One region of the Aneurinibacillus uraniidurans genome, then DNA from elsewhere that is predicted to be linked to it. Evidence: riboswitches for the same ligand, from Rfam matches in the RefSeq annotation. Region 1 holds a riboswitch; each other region holds the start of a gene.
What was found. A riboswitch is a leader RNA that binds a small molecule or an ion and turns the genes downstream of it on or off. The one in region 1 is predicted to bind cyclic di-AMP.
Positions count from the first base shown of each region.

Region 2: linked by a shared signal. The riboswitch ahead of PO771_RS15675 (C40 family peptidase) and the one ahead of PO771_RS16725 (C40 family peptidase) in region 1 are both predicted to bind cyclic di-AMP.
Region 3: linked by a shared signal. The riboswitch ahead of PO771_RS02955 (Na-translocating system protein MpsC family protein) and the one ahead of PO771_RS16725 (C40 family peptidase) in region 1 are both predicted to bind cyclic di-AMP.
Region 4: linked by a shared signal. The riboswitch ahead of PO771_RS02925 (C40 family peptidase) and the one ahead of PO771_RS16725 (C40 family peptidase) in region 1 are both predicted to bind cyclic di-AMP.

Region 1 covers NZ_CP116902.1:3,342,354-3,349,651, forward strand. The annotation lists gene mnmH (tRNA 2-selenouridine(34) synthase MnmH) at 1-36, opposite strand, end outside; gene selD (selenide, water dikinase SelD) at 53-1,102, opposite strand; cyclic di-AMP (ydaO/yuaA leader) riboswitch at 1,345-1,473, shown strand; gene PO771_RS16725 (C40 family peptidase) at 1,482-2,024, shown strand; gene PO771_RS16730 (methyl-accepting chemotaxis protein) at 2,086-4,056, opposite strand; gene PO771_RS16735 (urease accessory protein UreH domain-containing protein) at 4,231-4,947, opposite strand; gene PO771_RS16740 (hypothetical protein) at 4,972-5,232, opposite strand; gene hypE (hydrogenase expression/formation protein HypE) at 5,256-6,254, opposite strand; gene hypD (hydrogenase formation protein HypD) at 6,269-7,298, opposite strand, start outside.
Region 2 covers NZ_CP116902.1:3,135,774-3,143,071, reverse strand. The annotation lists gene PO771_RS15705 (YwiC-like family protein) at 1-390, shown strand, start outside; gene PO771_RS15700 (2-thiouracil desulfurase family protein) at 387-830, opposite strand; gene PO771_RS15695 (NUDIX hydrolase) at 911-1,411, shown strand; gene PO771_RS15690 (aminotransferase A) at 1,512-2,678, shown strand; gene PO771_RS15685 (putative bifunctional diguanylate cyclase/phosphodiesterase) at 2,784-4,685, shown strand; gene PO771_RS15680 (hypothetical protein) at 4,784-5,458, shown strand; gene PO771_RS15675 (C40 family peptidase) at 5,506-6,033, opposite strand; cyclic di-AMP (ydaO/yuaA leader) riboswitch at 6,042-6,182, opposite strand; gene PO771_RS15670 (YheC/YheD family endospore coat-associated protein) at 6,326-7,298, opposite strand, start outside.
Region 3 covers NZ_CP116902.1:575,836-583,133, reverse strand. The annotation lists gene PO771_RS02990 (pyrimidine-nucleoside phosphorylase) at 1-976, opposite strand, end outside; gene PO771_RS02985 (right-handed parallel beta-helix repeat-containing protein) at 1,194-2,348, shown strand; gene PO771_RS02980 (nitrous oxide reductase accessory protein NosL) at 2,381-2,947, shown strand; gene PO771_RS02975 (ABC transporter permease) at 2,950-3,798, shown strand; gene PO771_RS02970 (ABC transporter ATP-binding protein) at 3,805-4,473, shown strand; gene PO771_RS02965 (hypothetical protein) at 4,676-4,921, opposite strand; gene yunB (sporulation protein YunB) at 5,009-5,737, opposite strand; gene PO771_RS02955 (Na-translocating system protein MpsC family protein) at 5,834-6,214, opposite strand; cyclic di-AMP (ydaO/yuaA leader) riboswitch at 6,221-6,372, opposite strand; cyclic di-AMP (ydaO/yuaA leader) riboswitch at 6,580-6,723, shown strand; gene PO771_RS02950 (hypothetical protein) at 6,851-7,117, shown strand; gene kdpA (potassium-transporting ATPase subunit KdpA) at 7,138-7,298, shown strand, end outside.
Region 4 covers NZ_CP116902.1:565,369-572,666, reverse strand. The annotation lists gene kdpB (potassium-transporting ATPase subunit KdpB) at 1-408, shown strand, start outside; gene kdpC (potassium-transporting ATPase subunit KdpC) at 434-997, shown strand; gene PO771_RS02930 (universal stress protein) at 1,052-2,194, shown strand; gene PO771_RS02925 (C40 family peptidase) at 2,254-2,718, opposite strand; cyclic di-AMP (ydaO/yuaA leader) riboswitch at 2,724-2,855, opposite strand; gene PO771_RS02920 (AbrB family transcriptional regulator) at 2,986-4,065, opposite strand; gene PO771_RS02915 (STAS domain-containing protein) at 4,166-4,468, opposite strand; gene PO771_RS02910 (methyl-accepting chemotaxis protein) at 4,497-6,179, opposite strand; gene PO771_RS02905 (ATP-binding protein) at 6,201-6,668, opposite strand; gene PO771_RS02900 (SpoIIE family protein phosphatase) at 6,709-7,298, opposite strand, start outside.

The DNA of each region.
Region 1 (7,298 bases):
TTCAAGTAATTCCTGAATGTTTATATCTTGAAACAATGCAGTGCGCCCCCTATCACAAAACGGTTATGCGTCTTGGATTTTCATCCGTCACATATCCAATCCGTTTCGCCTCAACGCCAGCATGCACCAATGCTTCTAGCAGCTTCTCCGCGTCTTGATTCGCAACCGAAATCAATAATCCACCTGAAGTGACCGCATCACACAAAACATACCGATCGATCGCGTCAAGATCATCTGCAAACTGCACCGAACTTTCAACATGTGCAAAATTATTTTTCGTACCTCCAGGCATGCACCCACTCTCAGCCAACTCACGTACACGGGGCAAAACTGGTACGTTAGATCGTTCAATGGTAATCCCAACCTGACTGCCTTTTGCCATTTCCAGTGCATGTCCAAGCAGACCAAAGCCCGTAACATCTGTGCATGCATGTACGGTATAATTCGCCATTGTTTCCGCAGCCACTTTATTCAAAGTGGTCATAACCTTCGTAACACGTTCAATCTCCTCTTCATGAAGCCGATCATTCTTAATCGCTGTTGTCAAAATGCCGACCCCGATCGGTTTTGTTAAAATCAACTGATCTCCCGCCTGGGCATTTGCATTCGTTTTCACATGATCTGGATGAACGAGCCCCGTTACAGCAAGACCAAATTTTGGCTCATTGTCATCGATCGAATGGCCGCCAACGAGAGTCGCTCCGGCCTCGCGCACTTTTTCAGCTGCACCTTGCAAAATTTCCGCAAGAACTTGTTTGTCCAATTTGTGGATAGGAAAGGCTACGATATTCATAACCGTAAGCGGTTTTCCTCCCATTGCATAAATATCGCTGAGGGCGTTCGCTGCCGCAACCTGTCCAAATGAATACGGATCATTCACAATAGGCGTAAAGAAGTCGAGTGTTTGCACGAGTGCCAGATCGTCTGAAATCTTAAATACTCCGGCATCGTCACTCGTATCCAGACCAACAAGCAGATTCGGATGCGGCTCGGTCTTAGGTAAACGCTGAAGTACTTGCGCCAAATCCATAGGACCAATTTTACATCCACAACCTCCCTTCGTTGATAAGGCAGTTAACTTCAGATTATTGTTCGTCGACATAACAGATCTCCTTTTTGCATCATAACGTGCATAAAATTCCGATGGGTACACGTTAATAGTACACCAGGAAGATCTTTTTTCGCAAAATACGGCAAACTGATCTACGCAAGCTTATCGCAAAAATATGATCAATGTATGATCATGACGTAAAAAGTTTTCCCTTTCCTCATGATGGATACATAACCAGTAACGGCCTAATGTTCTCCCCGTAATTTTTCGTTATTGTAAAAATGTAAGTTGAAATTAAATGAGTGCCTAATCTGGGAAACCAGAACGGGGGAACCGTTTCTTGGGGTGAAATCGCAATTGCGATCGGGAAGCCTTTCAACCGAACCCGGCAGCTAACCTCGGCGGCATACGAAAGGGAGAATTTTTCTTTATGTTTAAAAAAGTCGTTTCTGTTGTCGTACTCTCTAGTGCTTTCGTGACAGGTATATGCAATGTAGCTATTCCAAATGCAAGCGCAGCAACCTATCACCATTCTCACCATCGCTCTCACCACCACTCCGCAATCCCATCGTCTGCAACGGCCTCACAGGGGCAGCAGGGACAAGGAGAGCAAGTTGCAGCCTACGCGGAGCAATTTCTCGGTGTCAACTATACACATGGGGGCCGCTCTCCACAAACTGGCTTTGATTGCTCAGGATTCGCCTATTATGTATACAAACATTTTGGCATTACCTTATCTACAGGACCAGCTGGCCAACTGCAGCAAGGGACACAGGTGAGTAAGTCAGACTTGCAGCCAGGGGACATTGTATTCTTCCGCTCCGAGAATTCTCACAGCGGGTACCATGAAGGAATTTACATTGGAAATAATAAATTCATTCATGCGGTTGCCCCGGGCAGACCTGTTCAAATCACAAACTTAGACTCTTCCTGGTATACACAGCGCTTCATAGAAGCTCGACGCTACCTATAAGACGTAAGACACAGCAAACCGCTACCTGATAAACGATCAGGTAGCGGTTTTTATCTGCACACTATGCTTTAAATTGTTTTACAATCTCCTCAAGTTCTTCCGCCATTTTAGCCAGGGATGCTGCCGTAGCAGACACCTCTTCCATCGAAGCTAATTGCTCTTCCGTGCTAGCTGACACCTCATTAATACCTTCTGATACTTTTTCTACTGTCTTTGTTACAGAGCGAATGGACGCCACAAACTGCTCGGTACTTGCTGTAATCTGTTGAACCGAAGCGGAAACTTCATGAATTTCATTGCTTACTTCATCTATCGATTGGTAGATTTGCGTAAAGGAGGCTCCAGCATCATCGACAACTTCCATCCCTTTCGCTACTTCTTTCCTACTATTCTCCATCGAACGTAAAGCCGTATCCATTTTAGTTTTAATCATATCAATTAATCCTGTAACACTGCCGGCTGATTGAGAGGATTGCTCTGCCAGCTTTCGAACCTCATCCGCTACGACAGCAAATCCTCGTCCATGTTCTCCCGCCCTCGCTGCTTCGATAGCAGCATTCAAAGCCAGAAGGTTTGTTTGACTTGATATATCTGTAATCAGCCCGGCAAAATTTCCAATTTGATCGATACTTTCATGTAAATGCTTGATAATAGTAGCTAACTCATCAACCGAGTTTTGAATGAAGTTCATCTGCTGAACGGCTGTAAGAATGGTTTCATTTCCTTTAGATGCTATATCAGAAGTTTTGGTCATCGATACAGAGGTCGTCTGCGTATGCTGAGCGATTTCCTGAAGTGTATCAGACATTTCAGCAATCGTTGCTGACATCCCCTCTACGTTTCTCGCCTCCTCCTCTGATCCAACCGCGATCTCATGAACCGTACCAGAAATATGCTCCGTTGCCTTAGCTGTTTCCTGAGAACTTGCCATTAATTGTTCGGAGGCAACCGCCAAAAGATCTACCCTTTCTTTTACCTGGTGTACAACTGTCTGTAAGGATTCACCCATATGATTAAAGTGATTTCCCAGTTGACCAAGCTCATCTTTAGCGTTCACACTAACTCTCTCTGTTAAATCACCTTTGCTGATTTTATCCGAAGCATCACTTAGCAATTTGAGCGGTCTTGTAATGGAAAGAATCACCCAATACGTCACAACAGCTCCCAACAGCAGCGAGACGATAATCGTAACAACCGTAGTAAAGAAAATACCTTGAACACTCTCTTGAATCTCTGCTAATTTTATCGTGCCAGCTACTTTCCATCCTGTAGTCGTATTCGTTGTAAAAAATGTTTCTTTTTGCTCTCCATCCTCGTTACCTATATATGTACCCTCATCCTTTTTAAAGAGCTCTCCCATAGTCTGTTCAGGGATCGCATCACCACTTTTTATCGTAGGATGAACAATGGCTTTCCTTGTTTGATCGATGATAAATCCATACCCATGTTCGCCAATTTTTGTTTGTTTCACGGAATTACTCAGATTGGTAAGATCTAAATCGATAGCAACAACCCCGCTCCCATCTTTCAACGGTTTTGAAGCGCTTACAACAATTACATTTTTAAGCTTATCAAGGTATGGTTCTGAAACACTTACGCTCTCTTTATTTTGCATTGCTTCTTGATACCATACGCGCTTCCTCGGATCATAGTCTGGCGCGAGTTTGTCTGCCCCGTCTGCAATCAAGATGCCCGTTTGTGTACCAACGTATGCAGACGTAATTTCTGGATGCGTATTTTGGAAACGATGTATAATGTCCATAACACGTGGATTTTGTTTTCCATCATATAAGCTTGCATCAATAGACTGAGATAAAAAACCTACACTCTTCTTCTCATTTTCTATCGTATTATTAATTAAGTCGTTTAGAAATTTCACGTTTCGTTCCGCAGAATTGACCATGTCGTTTTGTATCCGGTCTTTAGCGGTATTATACGAGAAACTTCCAATAACTAGACTCGGCAGCAGTAAAAGGAGAATAAACGCAACCTGTAACCTTCTTCCTACACTTGATGCAATCCAATTCATCATATACCTCAACCCCTCTTACTAACATCTGTGAATATAAACTGTATAATTCAATAAATAAATATTATCTATAAAATACCTTTTAGCATAGTGTAAAAATTGCAATATTGCATATAAAAAAAATAGACCGCCCTCCCCAGAGGTCTACGGTCTATTTTTGCTCTTACAAACTAGAGATTACATCCAAAGACGAAATAATCCCTCTACAACACCAAGCTGATACATATAATAAAAGCCAAAACATATACTAATGGCCCCGGTCACCCTGGCCAGCCAAAAATGGATGCCTGTACTTCTTGTGCTCATAACAAAAGGAATCGCCAACACCGTCGTAAATAATAACATCCCACAAACAGTTCCCAGGCCAAAAACGATAATGTAGGCGGCTGCCTGCCAGACTGTTTGAACGGTTTCCATCGTAAGCAGGATCATCGCCGCACTTCCGGCAAGACCATGAATAAAGCCAATAGCAGCCGATTTATAATACGATACATTTTTGTGTTGATGCTCATGGGTAACTAATGTTCCGTGCGAGTGAAAATGATTGTGTACATACCCGTCCCGGTGAGGATGAGCATGGGCATGAATTTTTTCCTTTTTAATTCTTACAAGACTATCAATCCCTAGATACACAAGCATGATACCGACCAAAAACTCAAGCGACATCGCCCACACTTCAGGTATTTGGCTTTTCAGCAAAATAAGTGTGATCCCTAAAATAAACAGCGTAGTAGTATGGCCAACTCCCCAAAACACACCCGCCAGCGCAGAACGCCCTATTTTTTTACTTTGGCTTGCGATCGTCGATACGGCAATAATATGATCGGGCTCAATCGCATGCTTGATTCCCATTAAAAAACCAAATACGAGAACGGATAAAAAACTAACGTCCATCATCTCTTCCCCCCGTTCCCTTGCCTAGCCTCTCATATCGGTCACGGTAACCCCGGATGTCTCCTGATGCTGATCCTGAAGTTTATGTTGAAGTTGATGCAGCTTTTTGCGCAGCTGTACAGCTAACTCCTCTGCTTCCAGAAAATCTGTCCGCAGCCCATGCAAACCGCGATTTTCGACAAAATCTCCCCATGAAGAAACATACGTATTCACATGGCGCACCAAATCTTCCATCTGACGTAAAGCAAGCTGAGCTTCACTTGTATTAACGATTTCTTTACACATTTTAATCTCCTCCATTTTATAAATTAGCAAATTCGCGGCAATGGCGTCCCAGAAAGCATATCCAGCTCTCGCGTTCCTCCAAGCGCCGTTTTTAGCAACACTTCACCATTCCCCGGTTCAATTCGGCCAATCTCCGCCGCCATATGAAATCCCGGAAACGCTCTTATAAAATCAACCAATGTCTCCGACTCCTGCTCTGATACGATGAATAATACTTTCCCCTCATTCGCAATATAAAGCGGGTCCATTCCCATCAATTCAAGCGCTCCTTTAACAGCTGACTGCATCGGCACTTTCTCCTCTTCCACAATCATCCGCACACCGGCGCTCACAGCGATTTCCTTCAGAGTTGTTGCCACGCCTCCCCTGGTTGGATCGCGCATAAAGCGTATCGTTTTAAATTCTGTCAGCGCACGGGCAATCAGCTTATTAAGCGGCTGGCAATCGCTAAGCAACGGTGGATCAAAACTGATACCTGCTCGTTCTGCTAGAACAGCCACCCCATGTTCAGCAATGCCACCATTAATAATGATTCGATCGCCTGGCTGAATTTGCTCGTATCCGAGTCGCTTAGGCTGCTCATTGAAGCCTATTCCTGTCGTGTTAATATACATGCGGTCACATTTTCCGCGTTCTACAACTTTCGTATCTCCGGCCACAATTCGCACGCCTGCTTCCCGTGCCGCTTCTGCGAGGGAGCGCACCATCTTCCGCAGCAAATCAATTTCCAGACCTTCTTCCAAAATAAAGCCAACCGATAAGTATGCAGGTGTGGCACCGCTGACAGCCAAGTCATTTACCGTTCCGGCAACAGCCAGCTTCCCAATGTCCCCGCCTGGAAACTCCAGTGGTTGAATAACAAAAGAATCCGTCGTAATCGCCAACTGACCCGCTCCGACAGCAACTGTAGCGGCATCCCCTTTCGCAGCAAGAGCTTCATCGCAAAACGCTTCCGCAAACACTTCTTCAATCAGCCGATGGGTAAGCAGTCCGCCATCCCCATGCGATAGCAATATCTTCATCCGTTTCATCCCCTCTATCCGTGAGCTACCACTTTTCCACGCTCATATTTGTAGTAGGTGGAGCAAGTACCTTCTCCCGATACCATGCAGGGACCAATCGGATTCTCAGGCGTACAAATTCCGGCAAACAGTTTACAATCAAACGGACGCATTTTTCCTTTAATGATTTCACCACACAGGCATCCTTTGATCCGCTTTGTTGCAGGCTTTTCCACCTCGATATGCTCTCTCGCATCAAATGTTCGGTACGCCTCACTCAGTACTAAGCCGCTGTTCGGAAGATCGCCAATTCCCCGCCATGTTCCCGTCTGAACAGAAAACACTTCCGCAAGCAGTTCTCTCGCTTTGCGATTTCCATCTTCCTTTACGACACGCTCATAGTTATTCACAACATATCGTTTTTCTTTGTTTAACTCCTCGACTAGAAGCGAAATGGATGATAACAGATCGACCGGTTCGAAACCTCCGATTACAGCGGGAATGTTCTCCTTCTCCAAACGTTCCCAACCACGCCGACCAACAATGACGGACACGTTCCCTGGCAAGAGCAGCCCGTCAAATTGATAAGACGAATCTTGTAATAAAATATCAACCGCTGGTGGGGTCAACTTATGAGCCGAATATACCCAGAAGTTTGTCACCCCAAGCTTTTTAGCGCGTTGCATACTCAGCGCAATGCCTGGAGCAGTCGTTTCAAACCCAACTCCCAGGAATACGATCTTCTTATCAGGATGACGCAGGGCAATGTCCACACTTTCCGAAGGAGCATACACAACTCGAACATCCGCTCCATTCGCTCGTTCTTCATATAAAGTAGAAGACGAGCCCGGCACTTTCATCATATCGCCGAATGTCGTAACAATTACGTCCTGCCGCTTGGCAAACGCAATCATATGGTCGATATCCGCCTGATCCGTCACACATACCGGACATCCTGGGCCGCTAATCAAATCAACATACGGGGATAAAATATCACGGACGCCTGTTTTTGAAATAGCAACCGTATGAGTGCCGCACACTTCCATAAACCGAAGCTTCCTGCCC
Region 2 (7,298 bases), 210 kb from region 1:
GCTTTCGGCAATGATAGTGCGGCGGTTGCAGCGTTATGTCTGGGTGGACCAACTGCGTATGTCATCGGAACCGGTGGATCGTATGATCAGCGTGCTTTCATGTTGTGGTTTATATTTGTTCTCTTTTTTCTAGGTAGTATCTTTTTTGTGAAAACGATGATTCGGAAGCGAGACAATCGAGTATTTCGCTTATTGTCATGGGTGTATCATATTACTGTACCATTGACGCTGGCGACAGCCGGATTCGTATTCCTTGCTATCGCCTACGTCCCCAGCCTTGTGCGTGCATTGGTGATGCCTGGCAGAGAACTGTCAATTAAAACAGTCGGATTGACAGAAACGGCGAATTTACTTTTGTTTGTAGGTCTTGTGCTGCTTGCTTTCCGCTAGGGTGTCTCTTCAGAGGATACGGAAATGCCATGGCGCGTAAGAAGTGCAGCGGTAACGCCTAGACCTGGGCGCTTTTCTTTGGAGAATGTCCCATTATAAATCGTCGTGCTGCCGCACGAAGGGCTTCGTTCTTTTAGAATAGCGGCGCTCGCTTTAGCTGTTTGTGCTATGCGAAGCGTCTGCTCGGCACCATGGATAAATTCTTTGGTTACATCATTGCCTTCACGATCAATTACACACGCATGACCATCAAGTACGTCAAATCCATCGCCACCGATGATTTCTGCCGGAAGGCGTGGGGTAGACAGACCGCCCAGTTGTTCTGGGCAGACAGGAATGGCTTCACCTTTGCGAAGCCATTCTTCTATTTTCTCTACGCGATTATGTCCGCCGTCATACCGACATTCACATCCGAGTAAGCAAGCGCTGATTATCTTCACAGAATAATTCTCCTTTCGTATGGTATGCTGTTTTTACCATACTTTTTTTTGTAGAGAAAGACAAGAAAGGAGCGGTGGAGATGAGGTATTCTTTCTGTCCAAAATGTGGTGGGCATCTGGAGCTAAACGAAGCCAAAGATGAGACAAAACCGTACTGTACAGCTTGCGGGTTTGTTTTTTATCAGAATCCAGCAGTCGGAGTGGCCGCGATTATCATGCGGGATAAAAAAATTCTTTTGGGCCGTCGTATCGGTGGTGTGTACGAGGGCAAATGGTGCATTCCATGCGGCTATGTAGAATGGGATGAGGATGTATATGAGGCAGCCCGCCGCGAATTTGCGGAGGAGACCGGGCTTGTCATTACGATTCGTGGCGTATATACGGTCCATTCAAACTTTCATAATCCGAGTCAGCATACCGTTGGCATCTGGTTTATGGCAGACGAAGCGGATGGAGAACTGATAGCAGGAGATGATCTGGATGCGGTCGGCTTCTTCGGATATGACGAGCTTCCAGAGCTTGCGTTCCCGACCGATAAGCTTGTTCTCCAGCAATTAAAACAGGAAAATCAGTTGTGTTAGCAGGACAATTTTAGTATGTACCGCTGTTTTGTCTGCTAAATTGTCACAATCGTGCTATACTTTTCACAAAAAGCTTGACTGGAAAGGAAGGAAGCAAGAGATGAAGCATTTGCTGAATCCACGAGTGCGTGATATTCAAATTTCGGGCATTCGTACATTTTTTAACCGGGTCGCGCAGTATCCTGATGCGGTATCCCTGACCATTGGACAGCCGGATTTTGCGACACCAGATCATATTAAAGAAGCAGGAAAACGGGCGATTGATGAGAACCGAACTACGTATACACCGAATGCGGGCTTATTGGCACTGCGCGAGGCAGCTAGTGCCTTTGTGAAGGAAAAATACGGTCTTACATATGATCCAGCGACAGAAGTCATTACGACAAATGGCGCCAGTGAAGCGATTGACATCGCGCTGCGTACCATTCTGACCGAAGGATGCGAGGTTATTCTACCGGCTCCTGTATATCCGGGCTATGAGCCGATTATTCGCCTGTGCGGAGCGACTCCGGTTTATGTCGATACAACAGATTCAGATTTTAAAATGACGGCGGATAAAATCGCACAGAAGCTGACGGTGAACACTCGCTGTGTCATCTTACCGTATCCGTCTAATCCGACTGGTTGTACACTCGACGAGCAGGCACTAACGGAGATTGCAAAGCTTTTGGCAGATCGTGATGTGTTCGTGTTGTCGGATGAGATCTATAGTGAGTTGATTTATGAAGGTACACATCGTTCACTTGCTTCGTATCCGGCATTGCGTGAGAAAACAATTGTCATCAATGGGTTGTCAAAATCGCATTCGATGACGGGCTGGCGGATCGGATTTACGTTTGCTCCGGCGTATATTAGCGAGCAGATGTTGAAGGTGCATCAGTATAATGCCACATGTGCTAGTTCGATCAGTCAGTATGCTGCACTGGACGCACTGACTGAGGGACGAAATGATGCAGATATCATGAAAGAGGAATATGATAAACGTCGCCGTTATGTATGTGAGCGGCTTACCAAAATGGGATTGGTCCCGGTTGTACCGACTGGTGCTTTCTATGTGTTTCCATCGATCCGGGAGTTTGGGCTGCCATCGTTTGAATTTGCATCGCGTTTGCTTGAAGAAAAACGGGTAGCGGCGGTACCAGGTGATGCGTTCTCCTCATATGGAGAAGGATACATTCGAATTTCGTATGCGTATGCTCTTGATGTGCTGGAAGAGGGGCTGAATCGCCTAGAAGCATTCGTGAACGAACTGCGGAGTCAGAGATAATGAGTAGAGAAAGTCTGCGTGATAAGCACGCAGACTTTTTTTGTCAGGATTTGTCCCGAATGGCTGTTAAATATAGTATGATGAAAAAGGAAGAGGAGGGGGATAATGGATAAAGATTATGCTGTGCGCATCCACCAGCGCAATTTACTTATAACCAAAATTATTTGGGGATTCTGGCTGCTGTTTAGTATTGTAGCATTTGGTGCAGATGCTGCTACAGTAGGGATTCTGCTCCCTGGTGGACTTGTATGTGGGCTTATCCCGTTCTTATTAAGTCATCGTCCCCAATACGCCGTGCTGACGATGTATGTCACCATCACCCTCCTGTTTAGCCTCTGTACGGCTGTCACGGCTTTTCATCCATCTCTATCGATGTTTATTTTTTTCTGGCTTGTTCTTGTGATGAGTTCCCTTTATATGCAGGTCTGGCCGATTGTATATGCAGGTACACTGACGTTCGGGGCGACATGTGTATTCTTTTTGTACCAGGCTGATCTGACTTCCGGGCAAATGATTTTATATGATGTGATCCCTTTTGGTCTATTGAGCATATGTTTGACAATTTTTCTTGTGGTTAACAGCCGGGTAAGTGAGCAACTTTGTGAGACAGCGGAACATAATCGTCAGGAAGCGATCGAAGCAAAGTCGCAGATGGAGAAGTTGCTGAATCGACTGCAAAAATCAGCCGAGCGGAAAATGGAACATATGGCGCTTCATGATGCACTGACAGGTCTTCCTAATAGTCGAAAATATCGTATTTTTCTAAAAGAATCACTGGCACGTTCCGCATCTTCTGGGCGAAAAACAGCTGTTCTTCTGCTTGATATTGACCGATTCAAATTTATTAATGATTCGCTTGGGCATAGGTTCGGTGATGAATTAATACGGGAAATTGCAGGTCGACTAAGAGAGTGTATGGGAACAAATCAGATTGTTGCACGGCAGGGTGGCGATGAATTTATGATGTTGCTTGAAAATGTGGCCTGTACCGAAATTGAAGACATGGCGAATTGTTTACTTCAAGCGGTCAGTAAGCCATTCATGTTGGAAGGGCACGAATTAATTGTAACTCCGAGTGTAGGGATTAGTCTGTATCCAGACGATGGGTATACAGTGGACACGCTGATTAAGAATGCGGATACAGCGATGTACCGGGCCAAAGAACAGGGAAGAAATACATACTGTTTTTATACGGGCGACATGAAGGAGACGAGCGCGCGGACGATGCTGCTTGAGAACCATCTGCGGCGAGCGATGGAGAATAAGGAACTTGTGCTGTATTATCAGCCTCAAATCTGTTTGCGTACCGGAAAATTAATAGGTGCCGAGGCATTACTGCGCTGGCAGCACCCACATCTTGGCTGGGTATTTCCATCTGAATTTATTCCGATTGCGGAAGAGACAGGGATGATCGTCTCACTTGGGGCCTGGGTACTTGAAGAAGCCTGTATGGCTGCTCGCCACTGGCAAAAGGAAGGGTACAGCTCGTTTCGGATCTCGGTTAACTTGTCTGCCCGTCAGTTCCGGGATCAGCGATTGATAGATACTGTGCTCGGCATACTAAAGCGAAGTGAGCTTGAACCGGAGTTTCTCGATCTGGAGATTACAGAAGGGATGGCGATTCATCATCTACACGACGTTGCCTGTACATTAGAAGCATTGAAAAAAGCAGGGATACATATTTCGATTGATGACTTTGGAACCGGATATTCATCGCTTAGCTATTTGAAGTCACTCCCCATTCATTCGATCAAAATTGATAAATCATTTATGCGGACGAATGAGGAAGGACAGGAGGCAGATTGGGCTATTGTATCGGCTGTTATTACAATGGCACATGGGCTTGGGTTAACTGTTATTGCAGAAGGGGTAGAGACAGAAGAACAGAGTGATATTCTTAAAGCGATGGACTGTGATGTCATTCAAGGTTATCTGATTGCCCGCCCGCTTGCTATGGAGGAGTTCGAGAAGTGGCTGCGTGGTCAGCAATCCCAGTCTTTAGTGTGATAGGGAATGGAGCATGCTCTTGTCAGTAATCATTGACGGATGATATGATGGCTACCGATACAAAGTGTTCGGCTAATGGACAGAAAGAGAGGATCTTCATGAGTCAATCATCTGGGTTTCTTAAATGGGATGAAGAAGCCAAGCAGCTGTTATCGGTAGTCTGTCGGAATTGCCCTGAGCCGCACTTTCAGCGTCGTTCTTCTAGTCTCTCGCATATCGGATGCTGCGCCTACGAGCCAGTTTTTACGTTGTTTGAGATCTATCGGATGATCGAATCCGGCCAGACCGACTTTTTTCTTAATCAAGTGTACAGTCATCCAGACAATACGGTATGCGAATATGAAATTATTACTGGGGCACGCATTGATGCACTTTTTTATGAAAAGCAGGCAGGGGAGGATGAGGCGCCGGTTGAACGCTATCATCGCTTGCTGCAGTCACCGCGCACCATCTATCAGGCGACGGATGAAAGGCTGGCTTATGCAGTTTGTCAATTCTTTGAAGATGGACGGGGATGCGGTCTCGATCCACGGTTTAAGACCGGCATTTGTCGTTCTTTTATTTGTACATCGATTGAGGATCAGCTATCTATGTCCGAACGCAAGCAGCTAGCAGACTGGCAGCGTATCATTCGTGAGGAGGGCGAGCCGTTTCATCGTCGTGAACAGGCGGAATTGGAGAAAAGGGGCTGGACTTTGTTAGATCATGTGGAGTTAATCGTTTCGTATTTTACGGAATTAGCACAAGTGAAGAAGGCAGACTCGCATCGATAATGAAGCGAGTCTGCCTTTTCGTATGTTTTACACATAGATATAGCACTCTAGTTAATAACACGGCGGGCAGTCAGGTAGTATTTTTTGTGCCAGCTGCTGTTTAGGCTGCTGATTTTGACATCATCTTGCGGGTTGGACATATGCAGCACTTGACCGTTTCCAATATAAAGACCTACGTGTGTCACATCACGCTTGCCTTGATTAGAGTTATAGAAAACGAGATCGCCTTTGCGAAGTTTGTTCTTTGGCACGTATTCACCAAGGCGTACCTGGCGATCATCATCACGTGTCTGCATATTGATGCCGTTCTTGCCAAAGATATAATAGATGAACTGGGAACAATCCATATATTTTGGTGGACGGTAGTTGTGGCTGTACTGTGCCTTGTGATTCATGAGGCTTTTACCAGTACGAATGATGCTATCAATTTTGGCATTTTCGTTGGATACATTCACAGTTTGTCCGAATTTTGCGGAAATAGAAGCCGCTTCTGCTTGCCCCGGAAGCAGAAGACCGCTAGCAAGCGTTACGCCTGCTAGAATTCCTGTTGCGAGTTTTTTCATCGATGTATTCAAGCTATTTTCTCCCTTTCCTATTATGCCGACGAGGTTAGCTGACGGGTTCGGTCGAAAGGCGCCCGATCACATCGTGTGATTTAACCCCAAAACAATAAAGGTTCCCCCGTTCCAAACAATGGTGTGTTTGGATTTGGCATGTTCTTTGTTACTTTTTATACCTTAACGTAAAGAAAGAAAGAGAACATTAGTTAACCAATGGCGGTATTTCCAATGGAATGGACAGCGATCCTCATTTAGCCTGAGTAATAAGAAAAAACCGCCTGTTTATGAAAAAACAGACGGTTTTTATTCAGGTTTTTTCCATCTTTAATACAGATAGTGCGTATAAAATGGGAGCTTCGATGGCACATTTGTATGTGTCATGCTGTCCGGCGAGGCGAAAGAGTTCTCGGTTTGGTTTTGGATTCACTTCAATAATCCAGACGTAGCCGTTTGTATCAATTCCAAGATCGATGCCGAATTCCAGAAAATTACCAAACCGGGATTCGATATGAGAGGCGAGTAGTAGGCTAATGTGCTGCATACTTTGCATGATGGATTCTGCTTTTTCCGCTGAGAACCGTCGAGTAAGTAATGTTAACATAGATGTCGCTTTCCCTCCGCTTCGCAGGTTGGAGGTCACAAGGCGGTCAGGGGATTGTTTGCCGACCATACCTGTTATGCACCACTGTCCGCATACGTCCTTCTGGACAAGGACCCGGCTATCACAGATCATGCCGGGTATGAGAGAAAGAGACAATCCTTGTTGGAGGACGAAGGTTTGCTTTTGCTGCTGTGCCCATGTCAGTACATATCGTTCGGCCGCTTCGAGCGAATGAGCAGTGTGGCGAATCACGCCTTCTTTGCCGCTGCGTCCTACCATTTCAAATCGTTGCTGGTGCCGCCGGATACGTAGAATCCCCTTGCCGCCGGAGCCATTGACTGGCTTGGCATATAAAAGAGGGAAGCGTCTAGTCAGCTTCCCAAGTGCTCCGGACGTGAGTGAGACTGTCACAGGCAGATGACGAGAAAGTTCCGGATGATGGCTAAAATGACGGTGCGCGTTCCATTTGTGAGCGAACCGGTTATTAACGTATCGCATCCGACTTTTGCTGCGGTATGCACTGTATATACGTAGGGCATCTCGCCTCATGTAACTAAAGCGGTCATAAACAATATCTGGTGTGCGCGTCTGTACGCGGGCCCATTTTTTTGTATGTGTGTTGTAACGAAAGCCTTGAACAGTCCCGTGTGCTTCGTCGATATCAGTTGGGCTGTATACG
Region 3 (7,298 bases), 1.1 Mb from region 1:
GATGCTCAATTATAGACGGGTCTCCTCCTTGGGCACAAATAAACGTTCGGAATGTCTCAAGCGCTCTGCCGCTCCGAATCGATTCCAAAAGCATGGCACGAGCCGCTTCTGGACTATCTGCTTTCCCGCCGAGATACACCATCTCACTACCAAGCACGAGACACAGTTCTTCCAAATCTTTTGGCCCCTGACCGCGCAGCGTGTCGATCGCCTCTTTTACTTCCAGCGCATTACCGACCGCATAGCCGAGCGGCTGGCTCATATCAGACAGGATGGCTACCGTACGACGCCCTACATTATTACCGATTTCCACCATCGCACGGGCCAGCTCTCTCGCCGCCTCGATGTCTTTCATGAACGCTCCGCTTCCTGTTTTCACATCAAGCACAATTGCATCTGCCCCGGATGCGATTTTTTTACTCATAATGGAGCTTGCGATCAGTGGAATCGAACTGACTGTTGCCGTCACATCGCGCAGTGCATACAGTTTTTTATCAGCTGGTGTCAAATTCCCGCTCTGTCCAACGACTGCCACCTTATTACGATTTACGAGATCGTTAAACGTAACGTTGTCAATTTCCACATGAAAACCAGGAATGGATTCAAGCTTGTCAATTGTACCACCAGTATGCCCGAGACCGCGTCCAGACATTTTCGCCACCGGAACACCGACCGATGCGACAAGCGGAGCCAGAACAAGCGTAGTTGTATCCCCGACTCCCCCTGTGCTATGCTTATCGACCTTAATGCCTTCAATGCCGGATAGATCAATCTGATCCCCCGAGCGTACCATCGCCATCGTCAGTTCAGCCCGCTCTGTCGAAGTCATATCTTGAAAAAAAATCGCCATCGCTAGGGCAGCCATCTGATAATCCGGTATTTCGCCGCGTGTATAGCCACTGATTGCGAACTCGATCTCGCCCGGACTGAGCTCGCCTCCATCTCGCTTCTTTTCAATGATATCAACCATTCTCATATCCGATTCCTCCCTTTTCTTCCTATAATACCAGCCATCTTATCACATCATAAATGCAGCGTCATTTTGTGAAAAATTCCTCACATTTTTTTCACCTGCTTCTCACTGCACTCTGGTATGCTTGTAAACGAATTCACATGATGAACGGAGGAGATGCCGTATTCGCACCTACTGGCTTGCTATCTTGATGATGTGCGCCCTGCTTGCAGGAATACCTGTGCACGCTCAGGCAGCACCATCACTTTCCTCCATGCTTGCATCCGCGAAGCCTGGAGATACTGTAACACTTCCCGCCGGCACATATGAAGGACCCATCCGTATCACCAAACCTGTCACGCTTCTTGCTAAGCCAGGTGCCGTACTAGAAGGCAACCACGAGGGAAGCGTACTCCTTATTGAAGCGGATAACGTAACGGTGCAGGGCCTGACCATCCGTGGGACAGGAGAATCAGTAGCCAATTTCGACGCTGCAATCAAAGTCTCGGGCAATCACGTCATCCTGCGTAACAATACCATTCAGACCGATGCGTTTGGGATTCATTTTGATCATAGCACCGGGTCAAAAGCTGAGTCTAACACCATCAAAGGTCGTAACGACATTCCACTCCCTCAGCGGGGAAACGGAATCCAGTTAACAAATAAAGGAAAACACATATTAGAAAACAATCACATGTATGACATGCAAGACGGTGTTTATTTTGACGGTACGTATGACAATATCGTTCGCAACAATTCTGTAGCAAACTCACGCTACGGCTACCACGTCATGTTCTCTGACCGCAATACGTTGGAACATAATCAAGCTACGAATAGTACGATCGGGACAATGGTCATGGATGCGGAAAACACACGAATCGTAGGGAACACTTTTTCCGGTCAGCGCAACAGTCAGGGATATGCCCTGTTTCTGTATGATGCGCGCGGCGCAACTGTCACCAACAACCAGTTAACACGCAACTCAATCGGACTTGCGCTTGACATGACCGATGGTGTGACCATCAGCAACAATCGCATCGCAGAGAACGCAATTGGCGTCAAGCGTGTTGGCAACGTACTGGATACTCATCTAACCCGCAATGTTTTTACAGGCAATGTTCGCCCAATTGGTGGTAAAGCGACATGGCCAGCGGATGTATGGAGCTTGAACAAAGTAGGGAACTACTGGGATGACTACAGTGGATTTGATCTAAATGGAGACCAGATCGGAGACAGTCCATACCGCATGGCAGACGACATGCTGAAGACAATGGATCAGAACCCGCTGCTGGCGATTTTTTATGCGAGTCCGCTTCAACAATTGCTCGAACAGCTAACCGGGGCCGATGGAACATTCGATCACTACCCGTTGCTTTTACCACCAACCACTTCATAATTTTTTACCTACAATACTAAGGAGGAACAAACATGACAAAACGATTCTTACTAAGCATTCTTTCTTTCTGTCTAGTAGCGATCCTGGCAGCCTGCGGCCAAAAGGCAGAAGCACAGCCGCAGCCGATTGACGAAAAGGTAGATACATGCGCTCAATGCCATATGGCGATTAAAAACAACGGCTATGCTGCCCAATACGTAACAGAAGACGGCAAAGCTTTAAAGTTCGATGACCTTGGTTGTCTTCACAAATATGAAAGCGAACATAAAGAAGACAAAATTGCCGCTCAGTTCGTTCAAGACAATCAATCTAAAGACTGGTTGAAGCTTGAAAATGCATCGTATGTGCTTGCAAGTACCGTTCCGACACCAATGGGCTATGGCGTACATGCTTTTAAAGACACTGCTGCAGCTAATGCTTTTATAAAAGAAAAAGGGACAGGCACGGTAATGAGTTATACTGACCTACAAAAGCATGACTGGAAAATGGACAAGGGCAACATGATGCCGATGGAAGGCATGAAACACGGTCAAATGAAACAAGGTGAAACCGGACAACACCAAATGCAGCAGAGCGATATGAAACCGGCCCATCAATAAGAATGAAACAGCCAACTGTTTTCCGACAACTAGCAGCCGTTGCTGCTTATGAACTGCGAACCTTGCTGCACAGCCGCTGGCTGGCAGCATTCGCTGTCTTATTCGCTCTGCTGAACATGTTCATGCTGATCTGGGAAGCTCGCCTAATGCCCGCTGGTGGTGATGCGTCCGGCTTCACCCGTCAGGCAGCATCCCAGATGAATCTCATGCTCCAGCTCGCGCCACTTATGAGTCTTACCATTGCGTCTCTTTCGCTTGCATCGGAACGAAACGACGGCATGACCGGACTTTTGCGCACATATCCATTGCCACCAGCTTGCTATATCCTGGGCAAATTCTTCGGGCTATTCGGTGCATTCCTGCTGACATTGCTCGTCGGTTTTGGAATTGCTCAGCTTCTCGGTCTGTTTCTTCTACCTGGAGCTACCGTCTCACACACACTTCCACTCCTCGCTATGGGGATTGCTCTGTGCGGCATATGCAGTGCGATTGGTCTCTGGATCGGGGGAAGGGTCCAAAGTCGGCTTGGTGCCGTTGCAGCTAGCCTGCTAATCTGGTTTGTTTCTGTTTATGTATACAGCATGGTTCTCATGGTCGCCCTGCCTTTTGCTCCAACTTCGGCACAGCAGCCAGTTCTGGCTGGTGCACTTGTGCTGAATCCAGTGGAAGCCGTCCGAGTTGCTTCCGTATTCTGGCGGGGGGATGGCTATATTTATGGCCCTGCCTTCTACTACTGGGAGCAGTGGTTTAACTCCGCTGCTGGGATTGCGACAGCAACCATCATTATACTTCTGTATATAGCTACTCCACTTCATTTTGCAGCAGCACGCATACGACGCGGGAGAGGATGATGCTTCATGATTACCATTGAACAAATTACGAAAAAATACGGTCCTCAGACCGCACTCGAACCCTTGAGCCTGTCGATTGCATCCGGCTCTTGTGTCGCACTGTGCGGCGGCAATGGCGCAGGTAAAAGCACTTTGCTTCATATGATGGCCGGCACACTTCACGCAGATGGTGGTACGATTAGTGGGCTTACCAGCAACAGCACCGGCTTCATGCCTGATGCCATTCATGTCCCACCTGGTGTAAGTGCCCGTCGTTGGCTCTTCTATCTGGCTGACTTGAAAGGATGCGACCGGGGCGAAGTCGATAGTGTACTAACTATGACAGGACTCACGCACGCGGCGGATAAAGAACCTGCTGCCTTTTCACGCGGCATGCTGCAGCGCCTGCTATTCGCTCAGATGATGCTTGGCAATCCGGACATCCTCTTGATGGATGAACCAGGTAATGGGCTTGATCCGTTCTGGGTAGAGGAGTGGAAACAGCAAGTGCTCACCTGCCGGGAACAAGGTAAAACGATTGTATTCTCCTCTCACTTGCTGCACGATGTACTGGCTGTAGCCGATCGGATTATTCTATTGCATGAAGGTCGCCTGATCGTAGATGAACCTGCGGAGGCTTGGAAACAGGATACTCGTACACCGGAACAGCGTTTTCTTGACCTGCTTCGGGCATAAAAAAGCGCCCCTGCCATTTTTCCGGCAGGGGCGAATGTATAGGGGGAGAAAGAGAGAGAAAATTTTCATGCTACTATTGTATAGTATGCCCTTTATCCCCATTTGTTAAACATCTATTCAAAATTTAGTTTCATGAATATCCATGCTCGGTGTACCAAAAGTAATACCTTCCAAATGATTCCTAGGGGATTATGATAGCCCTTTAATAAAGAGCTACTTTGATTCGTCGGTAATCGTCATAAATATAATAATCATACAGCTTACGCTCGGATTTCAGCTCTGTACATAATTTTTCAAGTTCAAACAAGTGAGAAATTCCTGTACGTTCCATGCATTCTTCTACAAGACTACTTGGTTCGCAATAGGCATACTCTAAAAGTGTTTGCAATAAACTTTGCTTCCGATCTTGTGACATATGATATTCACAATTACTTACTACTCCTCCCATATTCCCCCTCCTTTTTCTATAATATTACAAAAATAATGCGAGAAATTTAATAAATATCGGGGGTTAATTGTTACAAAATTGTTACTATTATTCGTTTTTGACATTCATTTGAACAGGGGGAATGGCAGGCGGTACAGCACCAGGGACCTCACTTCCAACAGCTTTCCCGTTACCATCATAATAAAACTGTGGGACATCCCCTACAATCAATGTATTCGAGATCGGAATTTCCATCGTAAGCGAGGTAGGCTCTGTCGTAAACGGAATCACAATTTTAATCTTCGTATGAACAACCACATAAACGGTAACAAGCACCATGTTAATACCTGCCTCTTTTACTTCTGGCTTCAGCTCTACATGGGAGCTTCCATATGGAACAAGTGTGACCGGAATGTCCGGTCCATACTGGGCAAGCAAATTACTTCGTAACGCCTGCCCAAGTGGAATTTTTTCTGGTGTTTGTTCTAATTTTTCTAGCGTGCGCCCGACATTTTCGGTAACATCAGCTACAATAGGCGCATAACGATTATAATCAAATGACGCCACTTGTATCTTTCCGTTTTTATCTTTTTGTACCTGAACAAGTTCTTTAAAATTCGTCTGTTTTACGATCTTTTCACTAATCGCATCATGAAGTGTTTTCGTCGCCATCTGCTCTACACGGGCACGAGCAATATCTCGAATAACCGGCTCAAGATTCTTCTCGATATAATAGAACGTCTGAATTGATAATCCGAGAAAAACGGCAAGAGAGATAAGAAACATATAACGTGACGGTATTGGTGCACGCACCGAACGTTTTTTTCGCCGCTTCATCTGTCCCCTCCTCTCCCCTGCTAAGTATATGCACAGCCGGTCATTGCTAGAAGATGCAGCAAAAAAGAGGCCGTCCTCACTCGGACGGCCTCCATTCTATTCCATTTTGACTTTGCATTTCTTTTCTAGATCGCAATCTAATATGAACATCTCAACTTGCTCCCCAAGCTTTGTACTAATATCACTGTGGCTTGAAATAACCTGGCAGCCTGTAATGGTCGAGATGATCTCTTCCGTCTGTACGCTGTGCGTCTCGCGAAGAATCCGCCGCATTTGCTTCACCAGCGGACGTCCCCGTTCTGTATGAGCTAATGCCTTTTCTTCTTGCGTTAACACATCTTTTAAGCGAACAATTACCATATCGCGAATAATGTATGTTTTAGTTTCTTTTGGTCCTCTGCCAAGTATACCGCGCAAAAATTTAATGTATGCCTCACTAATTGTCGACTCCATGTGGCTTTTTACTACTTGCCCCATTCCTCTAATTCCTCCCCATACGCTTACGAGGTTAGCTGTCGGATTCGGATGTGAAAAGTCACCCTACACGGCTCTGCCGCGATTCACCCCGTGTACAAATATCTATCTTGTACAGTTGGTTCCCCCGTTCCCGATCCGGGACTCAGCGATCTAACGATATATGTATTAAAATGATGGTAGTATCTTACTCCCGCTGCTAGAACTTTGTAAAGTGATAAAAAACGCTAAAAAAAAGAGATTTCATTTGATTGCGAGTATTTTATCCTCATTTTTCCGCCTAAATCATTGCTTTTGTTCCTATTTTCCTCATATTCACGGTTTTATTTTTATTCGAGTCCGCTCGTATAATTAAGCACATGAAGCAACCGCATATTCGGCCTAGTCCCGGCGCGCCGGGAACGGAGGAACCAATCTTTTGGGGTTAATCTCTGCTTTTGCAGAGAGGGATGAGAATACTCTTTCGCCATCCTACCCGTCAGCTAACTTCGTCGGCTAAAGCGAAGGAGGTCATAGACCGCCTATTGAGGATGGTTTTTTTGTTGCCTTTTTAAGGTAAATCAAACCATTTATTCAAGTTGTTTGCAGGTCTTTTTTTCTTTGCTTATTATTTAGAGCAAAAAAGAACAGGGGGACTTGATGCAGGTCCGTGCCAGGCACGGATGGGCATTCGGTAGACCGATGATGCTTTTTCTCTATCAGATTGATCATGCAGGATGCGCGTTTACAGCGCTCGTTTCCGCATGCCATTTTCTGATGGAGAAGGAGATATTGTCGGTCTATTTTTTATTCCATTTTTCAGGAAAGGAGGGATCACGCTTGTTCAATGATTTTGTAACGGTTGGACTATTTGCTGTATCATTTCTTTCGTTTTTCGGATTCACCATATTTTGCGAGAAAGCGTAAGGGAGGAATTCTACATGACAATGGGATTTGTACAGGTAGCGATTACGCTGGCAATTTTTCTTTTGCTAGTAAAACCAATGGGGCGCTACCTTGTAAATGCATTTGATTATAACCAAACTGCGCTTGATCGCGTCTTTGGACCGTTTGAGCGATTGATCTATCGACTCATGGGTGTTACCGA
Region 4 (7,298 bases), 1.1 Mb from region 1:
GCCAACATGATCGATCTCGACTCTGATCCAACCAAGCTTTTGTCCGTCATCGCCATTGGCAAACAACTGCTGATCACACGCGGCTCACTGACAACATTCTCAATCGCCAATGATATCGCCAAATATTTCGCGATTATTCCAGCCTTGTTCATTCTGGCTCTTCCACAGCTTCAGTGGCTTAACATTATGCATCTCGCATCACCGCAATCCGCGATTCTCTCGGCACTCATTTTCAACGCTGTGATCATCCCGCTGCTCATCCCGATTGCGATGCGCGGCACAAAGTATCAAGCAATGGACGCAAACCGACTGCTAACACGCAATCTTCTGCTCTATGGAGTAGGCGGTGTTCTTGTCCCATTCGTCGGTATTAAAGCAATTGATCTCATTCTCGCCACGCTTCTGTAGCAGGCGAATGATAAGGAGAATTCACATGACATCTGTATGGACGGCTTTTCGTACTTCGCTTATTCTCATGCTGCTGTGTGGGCTGATTTATCCACTCGCCACAACAGCAGTCGCTCAAGTATTGTTCCCGCATCAAGCTGAAGGAAGTCTCGTAACAGAGAATGGACATATCGTCGGCTCTGAACTGCTCGCCCAAAACTTCACATCGCCGAAGCTGTTCCATCCGCGTGCATCGGCGGCAAACTATGATCCAACGGCATCAGCGGCTACTAATGCCGCCGTTGCAAGCCCTGACTACGTCAAAACGGTAAAGCAGGCAATCCATACCGTTCAACAAGACAATCCGGCCCTTGTGTCTTCGATCCCGGCCGATCTCGTTACGACATCTGGTTCCGGCTTTGACCCGCATCTGTCACCTGCCGCTGCCCGAGCACAGATTCCTCGTATTGCTAAAGCAACAGGTCTCACGGAAGAGAAGCTGAATCAACTTGTGGATGCTCACACGGAAAATCGCTCACTTGGCATTTTTGGAGAACCTCGTGTGAACGTATTAGCTCTGAATCAGGACCTTCTTTCTTCTATTAAATAAGTACACACAGCCGCCTTCCTGCTGCAGGAAGACGGCTGTTGGAGGTTATATGTGATGAAGCGAAAATCACCAGAACAATACTTGCAATTGATTGAAAAAGAAAGCCGGGGCCATCTGAAAATTTTTGTCGGAGCTGCTCCTGGTGTCGGAAAAACGTATGCAATGCTGCGGGAGGGCAATGACCTGCTTACCCAAGGAGTGGATATTATTGTCGGATTGGTGGAAACACATGGCCGTAGCGAGACAGCCAGTCAGATTGGAAACTTGCCGCTCTTCCCCCTTCAGACTATTTCCTACAAGGGAAAAGAGTTAGAAGAGCTCGATCTTATAGGCATTCTCGCTCGTCATCCCCAGTACGTCATCATTGATGAGCTGGCGCACACCAATGTACCCGGCACAAAAAACCAAAAACGCTATGAAGATGTAATGGAAATGATCAAAGCTGGCATTAATGTCCTAACCGCTGTCAATATTCAGCATCTCGAAAGTTTAAATTGTACCGTCGAACAGCTAACAGGCGTCAAAGTGCGGGAACGGGTTCCAGATTGGATTCTACGTGAGGCAGATGAAGTACAACTGATTGATACCTCACCAGAAAAGCTGCGCGAGCGACTAAAATCCGGTCTAATCTACCGTCCCGAAAAAGTAGAGCAGTCGCTCCATAACTTTTTCCGCATCGGCAATCTGAACGCCCTGCGAGAGATTGCACTCCGAGAAGTAGCCGACGATGTCGACGAAAGGCTTGAGTCATACAAACTTGAGCGAGGCATTGAACTAATGAAAGGCGCAAACGAAAAAATTCTTGTCTGCGTCAACTACCGACCGAATGCTGAACGCCTGATCCGCCGTGGCTGGCGAATTGCCCGCCGCCTGAAATGCGAGCTGTACATTTTGACTATTCCACTCGCTCCGGTTGATCGTCTCAATGCAACAACTCGCAAACAGCATCTTGAGCTGGAACAAATCGCGCGTGACCTCGGTGCAGAATTTCACATTCGAGCGTTAGGAGGAAAAAAGCCCGAACAAATCATGATCGACTTCGTGAATGAAAAAGGCATTACCCAGATGGTCCTTGGGCAATCTGCCCGCTCCCGCTGGGAAGAAATCATCAAAGGCTCCATCATAAACCGAATCATGAAAAATACCCGCTTTGTCGATATTTTAATCGTAGCCGATGACGTCGATTACCGGGAATAAAAAAACCCCCAACCGCACATTTGCAGTTGAGAGTTCTTTGCGAAAGTTATGTATGGATGTTAATTCACGCGACGCGCACCCGCATAACGACTAGCCCAATAATGCTTATCATTGAGACTGCTAATCGATACGCCGCTGCTGCTTGCGGAATGTACAAATTTCCCATTGCCAATATACATACCAGCATGAGAAATCCCTCCGCTGCGCGATGTTTTGAAAAAGACGAGGTCTCCTGTCCGCAATGCTGAACGTGAAACCGGCGTGCCCTTTTGATACATCCCGCTTGCTGTACGCGGAAGCGTAATGTTCTCGCTTTTAAATACGTAATTTAAAAACCCTGAACAATCAAATCCTTGACGTGTTGTGCCTCCGAACTTATACGGTATTCCAATGAGGCTTTTCGCTTTTGAAGCAAGTGTCGCTGTCGAAGCAGCAGACGCTGTCTCAGCTCCAAATGATAAAGATAGACCAGTGACTGTAATAGAGGCGGCAAGTAAAAAAGACCAAAAATTCTTTCTTTTCAAGAACGATTTACTCCCTTCGAGCCTACGAGGTTAGTTGACGGGTTCAGAGGATAAGGTCTCTGTCCGCATGCGCAGATTCACCCCAAAAGAAATACTTTCCCCCGCTTCACAGTACGTGAATTCGGCAAGTAAATTTTTGTAACTTCACACCTTTATTTCTCTCTCGTAACAACGCTCTTATTCTATCGAATATTGGCGAAAAAAAGAAGTTTTTCTGGATAATGTTCAAAATTTAGACATATTTATAGGTTTTTTTTTGCAACTTATTTATAATATGCTTGTTTTCTGCTTTTGCAGGCGGCGCATCCACCAGGTAAGCACCGGAGGAACGGCAAAAATCACAAAAAAGACCCGGAAAAGTTGATACCCACTTACCATCGACAGGTCAGCATGGACCATCGCCGCCGTTACTCCCATCTCAGCAATTCCACCCGGAGCAGTACTTAAAAATGCAGTGGAAAGCGTCATCGACGATACTTTTGTCAGCAGCCAGGCAACGAGTAACGAAAATAAAATGAGCAGCAAACTGCTTGTTATCGTATATCCGCCCAGCTTTTTAACGTTTCCAAGCATATGCGGCTTCATCTGCAAACCAATATGAACACCGATCGCAAACTGGGATAGCAAAATAATCGTATGCGGTAGCGGTGGAACAGGCCTATAAAAAATAGCACAACATGCCGTTGCTAACAGCGGTCCGGTAAGCACACTAGTCGGCAGCCCGATTTTTCTGCCTATCCATGCTCCTCCAAGCGCAATCACCGCATACAAAGCATACATCCAACCGTCTATATTACCCGTTCCCCCACTGCTAGAAGCTATAGGCACAGCTTGTTCGACTCCTATACCATGGATCGTCAGAAATGGAACGGCAAAAATGACACTCATGACGCGAATTGTCTGCATAAATGCGACTACAGTCGCATCTACTCCTTCGACTTCCTCACTCAGGACAAGCATCTGTGATAACCCGCCCGGTACACTACCAAACACACCACTCGGCAGCGTAAGACCCGTTCGATATGCTACCCATGCTCCGAGTGAAAGACTAAACACAACCGTAGCGATTGTAGAAACAGCCATATATGGAAGCTGCTGAATAATCTGTACAACCGTTTCATGTGTAAAAGCCGCCCCTAGCATAGAGCCAAGTACAAGCAGCCCGGATGAACGCAAAGCAGTCGACCAATACAATGTGCGTCCAGTAGACAGTCTCCACACCATCACAGCGGTAAGCGGTCCAAGAATCCAGGGTAGTGGAATATACAGCAGCATGAACAGCAGTGCTCCAGCTAATCCCACAACAGCCGCTTCGATCCCTGCTTTTCTCTTTTGTTTTGTATTCATATTTCTCTCCTCCACCCCCAATCGTATCCCTCTCCTCATAGTTTTACAACCGCATAAAAAAAGCATGCTCGCTTGTAACAGCGAGCATGCTTGTATAGAATTACACAATCGTAAATACTTTGGTAAGCCGCGTCAGCTCAAACAACTCTTTGACAACTCCGCGCAGCCCTTGAATCGTAAGCTGCCCGCCTACCTGCTGCGTCCGCTTGTGAAGTGCCACAAGCACGCCAAGCCCCGAGCTATCAATATAGTCTACAGCAGCAACATTAATCATGAAATTTTTATGGCCCTCTTCCATATAGGTAAGCAATTGCTCGCGAATAGAGGATGCCTGTTCTACATAAATGTTGCCCCGCAGTGTAACATGTACTTGTTGGTTAGCTAATACAATATCTTCTATCATATGTACAACTGACACTCCTCTCCTGTTCTCACATTTTGAACTGGTCCACTCTCGAACGCAGTTCAATTGCCATCGCGCTTGTCTGTTCCGCACTAGCCGCAATCGTCTCCATCGATGTAGACACTTGTTCTGTCGTAGCGGATACTTGCTGCGCATGATGGGCTGTATTCTCCACAATTGTCGCCAAAGAATGAATCAATTCGATAATTTTATCAGAGCCAGCTACTTCTTCATCCGTTACTGCGACAATGCTGCGCACTTCTTTCTCAGTAGCGGATACAGCCCGTAAAATAGCAGATAGCGCTTCTCCCGCCTGTGCCACAATGACCGTACCTTCTTCTACCTCTGTTCGGCTCTGCTGGGTTGCAGTAACCGCTCGAAGCGTACTTTCGGAGATTTTTTGTACAAGCTCAGCCACTTGAACCGCTCCTGCATTCGATTGCTCCGCAAGCTTGCGCACTTCATCTGCCACCACAGCAAATCCTTTTCCTGCTTCCCCAGCACGCGCTGCTTCAATCGCCGCATTCAGCGCCAGCAGGTTGGTCTGAGCTGCAAGCTGTGTAATTGTATCAGTGATCAGTTCGATTTCCTTGGAGTACTCATTCAGGGTAGCAATTAATGTCTCTGTTTCTGCCGTTCGGTTCTGAATGCTTTCCATGCGTCGCACCGTATCGGCTACAATATTTTTGCCATTTTCAGCTGTACGTAGCGTCTCATCAGAGTTCTCGGCCGCGCTGTTCGCTTTATCCTTCGCAATCTGAATCAGAGAAGAGAGCTCTAACAGTACTTTGGAAGCATCCACCACCGCCTGACTTCCTGCTTCCGCAGCAGTCGCTACTTCGTGAATACTATTATCTACTTCATGAACCCCTGCACTCACCTGCTCACTTGAAGCAGCCATTTCTTGCGACGTAGCTGACAATTCTTCTACACCGCGATATACACCGCCCACAACAGCATGCAGATTTTTCTTCATCTGATTAAAAGAGTTAGATAGCTGACCAATCTCATCTTTACTTTTTACTTCTATGTCTTCTACCGTTAAATCATTCTCTGCAATCCGTCTAGCCTGCTCTGCCAATTTTTGCAGTGGTTTCGAGATGACTGTGCCAGATGCCAGCGCCACCCCGATTGCTGTAAGAACAGATACTACACTTAAAACGATCAGAATAAAATGAGTAAACTGGTACGATTCCTCGTTTTGATTCATAAGCTGTTCCGCTATTTGTTCATTCAGCTTCATCAGGCTCGCAAGCTCCTCACTTGCTTTGCCGAATGGTGCGCCTCCCTTCTGCAACCCAGCTCGTGCCTCTGCATACTTGCCTGCTTTAACAAGCTTTATATTGTTGCGCACAATCGTTTCAAACTCGGTCCAGGAAGTAGTAAAGCGGGTAAATATATTTCTTTCTTCTTCTGTTAGGTTACTACTACTATATTCTTTCATAATTTTAGCAATTTGTACAAGGTTTGCTTCGGCCTTATCTGTCAGCTCTGGTTTTTGAAAGACAACCGAGGACAACATATTCACCCGTGTATTTTCCGCATATTTACCAATCACTCCAAGCTGCGATATGGGAACCACCCGGTTATGATACATTGTATCGCCATTTTCATTAATTCGTACTAACGAAACATTGGAGTATCCTGCCATAGCCAACATAAATACGACAATACACAGATTTGCAATGACTAGCTTTTGTCTAATATTCAAGCAATTTTCCCTCCTGTTCTTCTAGCCATTATCCCCTAAGGCAACGAGTGCGTCATTCCGTACAGAAACTGACTTCCGACATGAATCTGTATATTTCACTAGCATAACCTCGTTACCTTTTTGATTATATTTTATATAATCGGTTACTTTCTTCATAATATAGAGACCTCGTCCTGATTCTTTATATAATTCCTCAGAGGTAGAATAATGCGCGTATGATAGCCTTTGCAATCGTTCATTCCCCTCGAACCCTTCTCCCTCATCCCGCACCCGAACCATCAGACGCTTCCCTGTGCTGTGCAGCCGAATGGTCACCGCCCTATGCTCTCCTCTGTTTCCATACCGCATTGCGTTATTAATGGCCTCATTGACAGCAATCTCTAGCAAAATGTTATCATCGGTTACTGTTTCCTGGATGAATATACGGATTTGTTCCCGTATGAATGGAAGCTCCTGTTTCCTGATACAGACAAGCTGCAGCTCCCGCATGCGTATCCCCCCTATTACACTCCATCTATCTATCATCTATCTATCGGATCTGCAGACAAATCGCTGACGCATCATCACTGCATTCCTTGCTGTATGCCATTCGCTCAAGCATCTCAACCGTAGAACGGAATGATCCTTTTCCTTCTCCAGCAAATGAAAGCGGCAACATATCAAACAGGCCATCTGTGAGAAAGAAGAAGCGATCTCCTGAGCCAAATGCTAGCTCATGCTGCTCATACTGTACGCCATCCATAATACCAAGAAACATACCCGATGCTTTAATAAGTCCCTCTACCTGCCCGGTATATGCTAGAAAATACGTAATACCAGCTGATGCATACGTAAGTGTATGTGTTGTAAAATCAATTTCGAAGCAAATCGCTGCAGCAAATGATTCGTCCGTAAACAAACACATCGCCTCATGATTAATATAAGCAAGTCTCTCGGCAAGTGAACGGCTGCTCTCAAACGCTTGGCGAAACAGGATACGCAGCCCTGATGTCTGCAAGGCCGTTGCAACTCCATGTCCCATCACATCAATCAAAAATCCAAACAATTTTGTTTTGTCCCGCGTCCACTTATACCCGTATAAGTCTCCACTTACATATCGATATGGCCTGTAAATACTTT